2 regions of the Nonomuraea sp. NPDC003727 genome follow, and region 1 is predicted to be linked to the other one. Evidence: predicted binding sites of a transcription regulator. Region 1 holds the regulator's gene; the other holds the start of a gene.

Region 1 (3,407 bases):
CCTTGGCCAGCTCGGTCTTGCCGACGCCGGTCGGGCCGAGGAACAGGAACGAGCCCGTCGGCCGGTCGGGGTCGGCGATGCCGGCGCGGCTGCGCCGCACGGCGTCGGAGACGGCCTGGACGGCTTCGCGCTGCCCGATGAGGCGCCTGCCGAGCTCGTCCTCCATCCGCAGCAGCTTGGCGGTCTCGGCCTCGAGCAGCCGCCCGGCGGGGATGCCGGTCCACGAGGAGATGACCTCCGCGATGTCGTCGGAGCCGACCTCCTCCTTGACCATCTGCTGCTCGGGCGTCTCCTGGGCGGCGGCCAGCAGTTCCTTCTCCAGGCGGGGAACCTCGTCGTACAGGAGCCTGGAGGCGTCGGCGTAGTTGCCGTCGCGCTGGAAACGTTCGGCGGCGCCGCGCGCCTCGTCGAGCTGCTTCTTCAGGTCGCCGACCCGGTTGAGCCCGTCCTTCTCGCGCTGCCACCTGGCCACGAGGGCGTTGAGCTCCTCCTGGCGGTCGGCCAGCTCGGCGCGCAGCCGTTCGAGGCGCTGCAGGGAGGCCTCGTCGGTCTCCTTGGCCAGGGCCAGCTCCTCCATCTTCATCCGGTCGACGTTGCGCTGGAGCTGGTCGATCTCGACGGGACGCGAGTCGATCTCCATGCGCAGCCGCGAGGCGGCCTCGTCGACCAGGTCGATGGCCTTGTCGGGGAGGAAGCGGTTGGTGATGTAGCGGTCGGACAGCGCCGCGGCGGCCACGAGGGCGCTGTCGGCGATCTGCACCTGGTGGTGGGCCTCATAACGGCCCTTCAGCCCGCGCAGGATGGCGATGGTGTCCTCGACGGACGGCTCGCCGACGAACACCTGCTGGAAGCGCCGCTCGAGCGCCGGGTCCTTCTCGATCCGCTCGCGGTACTCGTCGAGGGTGGTGGCGCCGATCATGCGCAGCTCGCCGCGCGCCAGCATCGGCTTGAGCATGTTGCCCGCGTCCATGGCGCCCTCGGCGGCGCCCGCGCCGACCACGGTGTGCAGCTCGTCAATGAAGGTGACGATCTGCCCGTTGCTCTCCTTGATCTCGGAGAGCACGGCCTTGAGCCGCTCCTCGAACTCGCCGCGGTACTTCGCGCCCGCCACCATCGCGCCGAGGTCGAGCGAGACGAGCTTCTTGTTGCGCAGCGACTCGGGCACGTCACCGGCGACGATCCGCTGCGCCAGCCCCTCGACGACGGCGGTCTTGCCGACGCCCGGCTCGCCGATCAGCACCGGGTTGTTCTTGGTGCGGCGCGACAGCACCTGCACCACGCGCCTGATCTCGGAGTCGCGCCCGATCACCGGGTCGAGCTTGCCGCTCCTGGCCCGCTCGGTCAGGTCGACGCCGTACTTCTCCAGCGCCTGGTAGGTGTCCTCCGGCGTCTCGCTGGTGACCCTGGCGTGCCCGCGCACCTTCTCGAACGCGTCGAGCAGCGCCTGCGGCGTGGCCCCCGAGTTCTTCAGCAGCGTGGCCATCTCGCCGCCGTCGGTCGCGAGACCGACCAGCAGGTGCTCGGTCGAGACGTACTCGTCCTCCAGGCGCTTGGCCCGCTGCGCGGCGGTGTTGATCACCGTCAGCACCTGACGCGAGCTGGAGGGCGCGCTCACCGTGGCGCCCTGCGCCTTCGGCAGGGCCGCCAGCGCGGCCTCCACCTTGGCGCGCAACGCCTTCCAGTCGGCGCCGACCGCTTCGAGCAGAGGTACGGCGGTGCCGCCCGTCTGGGAGAGGAGGGCGGCCAGCAGATGGGCCGGCGCGATCTCGGGATTTCCTTCGGTGGCCGCCCGCCGCATGGCGACCGACAGCGCTTCCTGGCTCTTCTGCGTGAGCTTGTAGTCCATGTATTCAGGCCCCCGGTGGCAACTCGTAGCGGATCAGCGCCTTGACCATGGACACTTCGGCTCTGAGGCGGTGAACCTCCTCACGCAGCCTCAGCGCTTCGTTCTCCAGCTCAAGAATCCGCTTGATGCCGGCGAGGTTGATGCCCTCCTCCTGGGACAGGCGCTGCACCTCGCGCAGCTGGATGATGTCTCGCATGGAGTAGAGGCGGCCGCGGCCCGCCGTACGGCCCGGGCAGACCAGCCCGAGGCGGTCGTACTGCCGCAGGGTCTGCGGATGCAGGCCGGACAGCTGGGCGGCCACCGAGATGACGTAGACGGGTGTCTCGTCCGACAGGTTGAAGTAGTTGGCGTCCATCGGCCTACTCACTCCTGGCACGTTGGATGAGGTCGGCCCGAGGGTCCTCGTTCGCGGTGGCGGTGCGGAACTCGTTCAGCAGCTCGCGCGACTTGTCGTCGAGCTCCTGCGGCACGAGCACCTCCACCGAGGCGAGCAGGTCGCCCTTGGTGCCGTCCTTACGGGTGGCCCCCCTGCCGCGGACCCTGAACGTGCGGCCGTTGGGCGTACCCGCCGGAATGCGCAGAGTGACAGGCAGGCCCTTGAGGACGGGCACCTTGATCTCCGCGCCGAGCGCCGCCTCGGTGAAGGTGACGGGAACGGTGATGGTCAGGTTGTCGCCCGACCGCCCGAACACCGCGTGCGGCTTGACGTGAGTCTGGATGTAGAGGTCGCCCGCCGGCCCGCCGTTCTCGCCGGGCGCGCCCTTGCCTTTGAGCTTGACCCGCTGCCCGTCGGCCACCCCGGCCGGGATGCGCGCCTGGATGGTGCGGGTGCTCTTGGCCCGCCCGCTGCCGTCGCAGACCGGGCAGGGGTCGTCGACGAGCAGCCCGCGGCCCTTGCAGTCGCGGCAGGGCTCGGAGAAGGCGAAGTTGCCCAGGTTACGGCTGGCCGCACCGGTGCCCTCGCAGGTCGGGCAGACCCGCGGGGTCGTGCCGGCCTTGGCTCCCGTGCCGCTACAGGCCTTGCACGCCGACGACGTGGTCAGCCTCAGCGAGACGGTGTGGCCCTCGACCGCCTCGGTGAAGGAGAGCGTGACCTCGGACTCGATGTCCTGGCCGCGGCGCGGCCTGGTCGTCGTGCCCGTGGTGCGGGTGCTCCCGCCGCCCCCCCTGTTGAACAGCCCGCCGAACAGGTCGCCGATGCGCTCGCTCGTGCTTCCGCTGTGCTGGCCGGTGCCGCCGAACAGGTCGCCGAAGTCGAACGGGAAACCACCGCCACCGCCGCCGGGCCGCGGCGCGCCCATGCCCGATCCGAACAGGGTGCGCGCCTCGTCGTACTCCTTGCGGCGCTTGCTGTCCGAGAGCACGTCGTTGGCCTCGGAGATCTCCTTGAACCTGGCCTCCTTGGCGGAGTCACCCTGGTTGGCGTCCGGGTGGTACTGCCTGGCCAGCTTCCGGTAGGCCTTCTTGATCTCTTCGGCGGTGGCGGTTTTCGGCACACCAAGGACGGCGTAGTAATCCTTCTCCAGGTAGTCCTTGGTGCTCATCTATGGCGTCCTTTCGG
Region 2 (3,407 bases), on a different contig from region 1:
ACCAGGTCGTCCGCGGTCACCGTGGCGGGCAGCTCGTCCTTGGCCGTGACCTTGCGCAGGATCCTGGCGATCGAGCGCTCGAGGGAGCGGACGCCGGCCTCGCGGGTGTACTCGGCGGCCAGCCTGCGCAGCGCCGCCTCCTCGACCGTGACCTCATCGGCGGTCAGCCCCGCCAGCTCCAGCTGCTTGGGCAGCAGGTGGTCGCGGGCGATGGCCACCTTCTCGTCCTCGGTGTAGCCGTCGAGGGTGACGACCTCCATGCGGTCGAGCAGCGGCCCGGGGATGGCCTCCAGGACGTTGGCCGTGGCCAGGAAGAGCACGTCCGACAGGTCGAGCTCGACCTCCAGGTAGTGGTCGCGGAAGGTGTGGTTCTGCGCCGGGTCGAGCACCTCGAGCAGGGCGGCGGTCGGGTCGCCCCGGTAGTCGGCGCCGACCTTGTCGATCTCGTCGAGCAGCACGACGGGGTTCATCGAGCCCGCCTCGCGGATGGCGCGGACGATGCGGCCGGGCAGCGCGCCGACGTAGGTGCGCCGGTGGCCGCGGATCTCGGCCTCGTCACGGACGCCGCCGAGGGCGACGCGGACGAACTTCCTGCCCATGGCGCGCGCCACGGACTCGCCCAGCGACGTCTTGCCGACCCCGGGAGGACCGGCGAGGGCGAGAACGGCGCCGCTGCGGCGGCCGCCCACCACCCCGAGGCCCTTGTCCTGGCGGCGCTTGCGCACGGCCAGGTACTCGATGATGCGGTCCTTGACGTCGTCGAGGCCGGTGTGGTCGGCGTCGAGCACGGCTCGGGCGCCGGCGATGTCGTAGGTGTCGTCGCTCGTGGTGTTCCACGGGATGTCGAGGACGGTGTCCAGCCAGGTGCGGATCCAGCCGGTCTCGGGCGACTGGTCGGAGGTGCGCTCCAGCTTGTCGACCTCCTTGAGCGCCGCCTCGCGCACCTTCTCGGGCAGGTCTGCCGCCTCCACGCGGGCGCGGTAGTCCTCCTCCTCGGTCTCGGCGGTGTCGCCGTTGAGCTCCTTCAGCTCCTTGCGGACCGCGGCGAGCTGCTGCCGGAGCAGGAACTCGCGCTGCTGCTTCTCCATGCCCTCCTGGACGTCCTTGCGGATCGTCTCGGCCACGTCGAGCTCGGCCAGGTGCTCGCGCGACCACTCGACCAGCTTGGCCAGGCGGTCGGCGGGGTCGGGCGCCTCCAGCAGCTCGACCTTCTGGGCCGTGCTCAGCCAGGGGGTGTAGCCGGAGCTGTCGGCCAGGACGGAGGGGTCGTCGATCTGGTTGACCTGGTCGACCACCTGCCACGCGCCGCGCTTCTGCAGGATGGTCGTGGCCAGCGCCTTGTACTCCTTGGCCAGCTCCTGCGCCCGCTCGCCCGCCGGCACCCGGTCGACGGTGTGGACCTCCACCCACAGGGCCGCGCCGGGGCCGGTCGTGCCCTTGCCGACGCGCGCCCGGTTGACGCCGCGCACGACGGCGGCCGGCTCGCCGCCGGGAAGCCGGCCGACCTGCTCGACCACGGCCTGCACGCCGACGGCCCCGTAACGGCCGTCGATCCTGGGAACGAGGAGGACGCGCGGCTTGTTGAGACCAGAAGCCTGAGCCGCGTCGATCGCAGCCCGGACCTCCGCGGAGGACAGGTCCAGAGGGACCACCATGCCCGGCAGGACCACCTCGTCGTCGAGCGGCAGGACCGGGAGGATCAAGCTCTCACTCATCTGAACTCCAATGGGGTTGAGTTATACACACTCAATTCATCGGAGCCCGCCGATGTTCCCTTCCTTGATGATGTTCGCTCACGGCGATCGTAATTGTGTAAGTAGCTCTTGAGGGCCATCACTCCCAGGGGTGATGCGTGCCTGGTCAGGCCGCACCTAGGCTGGGGCGGTGATCTCGGCCGTCCTCCAGCCGTTCGTGCTCGCGTTCTTCAGCGGCGAGGCCGATCCCCCGCCCGCCCGCTCGCCCCGCCTGCGCCGCCGGGTGCCGCGGGCGCTGCGGCCACTGGTGCCCTTCGACCACTACGACCTGGTGCAGCTGGCCGACCTCGTCGTGGCGGGAATGCTGTTCTGGATCACGCTCACGGAGCTCATCCCGTCCGGACGGCAGCCGATGGCGCAGGTCTACCTGACGGCCGTCGCCTTCTCGCTGCCGGTCGCGATGCGGGCGCGCTGGCCCCTGGCCGCGTGGCGGCTGGCACTGGTGCTGATCCTTCCGTCCCTGCACGTCGTCAGGCAGATCACCGACATGCAGCCGCCGTACCTCCAGCCGGCCATCGTGATGTACCTGCTGGTGCTCTACTCCCTGGCCGCCCGGTCGGACCGGCGCGTCACTGCGGTGGGCTGGCTGACCTCGGTGCTGACCGTCTGGATCGTCGACGCGAAGTCGATGGCGCTGGCCTCGGTCGCCATGACGGTGATCCTGCTGTTCGGCTACAACGTCCGGGTACGGCGCCGCGCCACCGCGAGCAGGGACGAGGCGATCGGGGAACGGTACGTCATGGCCGAGCGGGCGCGGATCGCCAGGGAACTGCACGACGTCGTCGCCCACCATCTGTCGGTCATCGCGATCCAGGCGGAGGCCGTACCCATGGAGGCCCGAGGGGACGTGGCGCGCCTGGAGGCGGGCCTCGCCGAGATCCGCGGGCTGTCGCTGGAGGCGATCAAGGAGTTGCGGCAGGTCCTCGGCGTGCTGCGCGACCACGAGGGCCGCGCCGACACCACGCCGCCGCCCGCCCTCGACAGGCTCGACGACCTGGTCGGCAACGCCCGTTCGGCGGGGCTGACCGTGCGGGTGAAGCGTTCGGGTGAGCTGGAGGAGGTGCCCACGGCCATGGCCGTCTCGGCCTACAGGATCGTGCAAGAATCGCTCAGCAACGCCATGCGGCACGCGCCGGGCTCGGCCGTCGCCGTCGAGGTCGCCTGGAGCGGCGGCCTGCGGGTCCGTGTCGCCAACGGCCCCGGGCGCGGGCCAGGCGACGCGCCCGGCGCCGGTCACGGGCTGATCGGCATGCGCGAGCGGGCCACCCTGCTCGGCGGGTCGCTGGAGGCGGGTCCCACGGAAGGGGGCGGGTTCGAGGTGGAGGCCGTGCTGCCGGTGGAGTCGGGCTCATGATCCGGGTGCTGATCGCCGACGACCAGGGCATGGTCCGCACGGGTTTCACGGTCTTCCTCAGCAGCCAGCCCGACATCGAGGTGGTGGGCGAGGCGGCCAACGGCCAGGAGGCGGTCGAGCGGGTGGCCGAGCTGAAGCCCGACGTCGTGCTGATGGACGTCCGGATGCCGGTCATGGACGGCCTGGAGGCCACGCGCAGGCTCATGGCCGCCGGTGACGCCAAGGTGCTGATCCTGACCACCTTCGACCTCGACGACTACGTCTACGAGGCGTTACGGGCGGGCGCCAGCGGCTTCCTG

Evidence for each region. Region 1 encodes HspR, which represses chaperone genes until heat shock. Its sites were predicted from a motif close to ANTTGAGTCNNNNNGACTCAANT; they were not measured.
Region 2: the regulator HspR is predicted to act here: its motif matches at 1,730-1,752, upstream of lon (endopeptidase La).

The regions. Positions count from the first base shown of each region.
Region 1 covers NZ_JBSFNE010000001.1:544,032-547,438, reverse strand. Annotated here, with positions in the region: gene clpB (ATP-dependent chaperone ClpB) at 1-1,846, opposite strand, end outside; gene ACWDLG_RS02830 (heat shock protein transcriptional repressor HspR) at 1,851-2,213, opposite strand; gene dnaJ (molecular chaperone DnaJ) at 2,206-3,390, opposite strand.
Region 2 covers NZ_JBSFNE010000012.1:62,288-65,694, reverse strand. Annotated here, with positions in the region: gene lon (endopeptidase La) at 1-1,715, opposite strand, end outside; gene ACWDLG_RS29350 (sensor histidine kinase) at 1,885-3,108, shown strand; gene ACWDLG_RS29345 (response regulator) at 3,105-3,407, shown strand, end outside.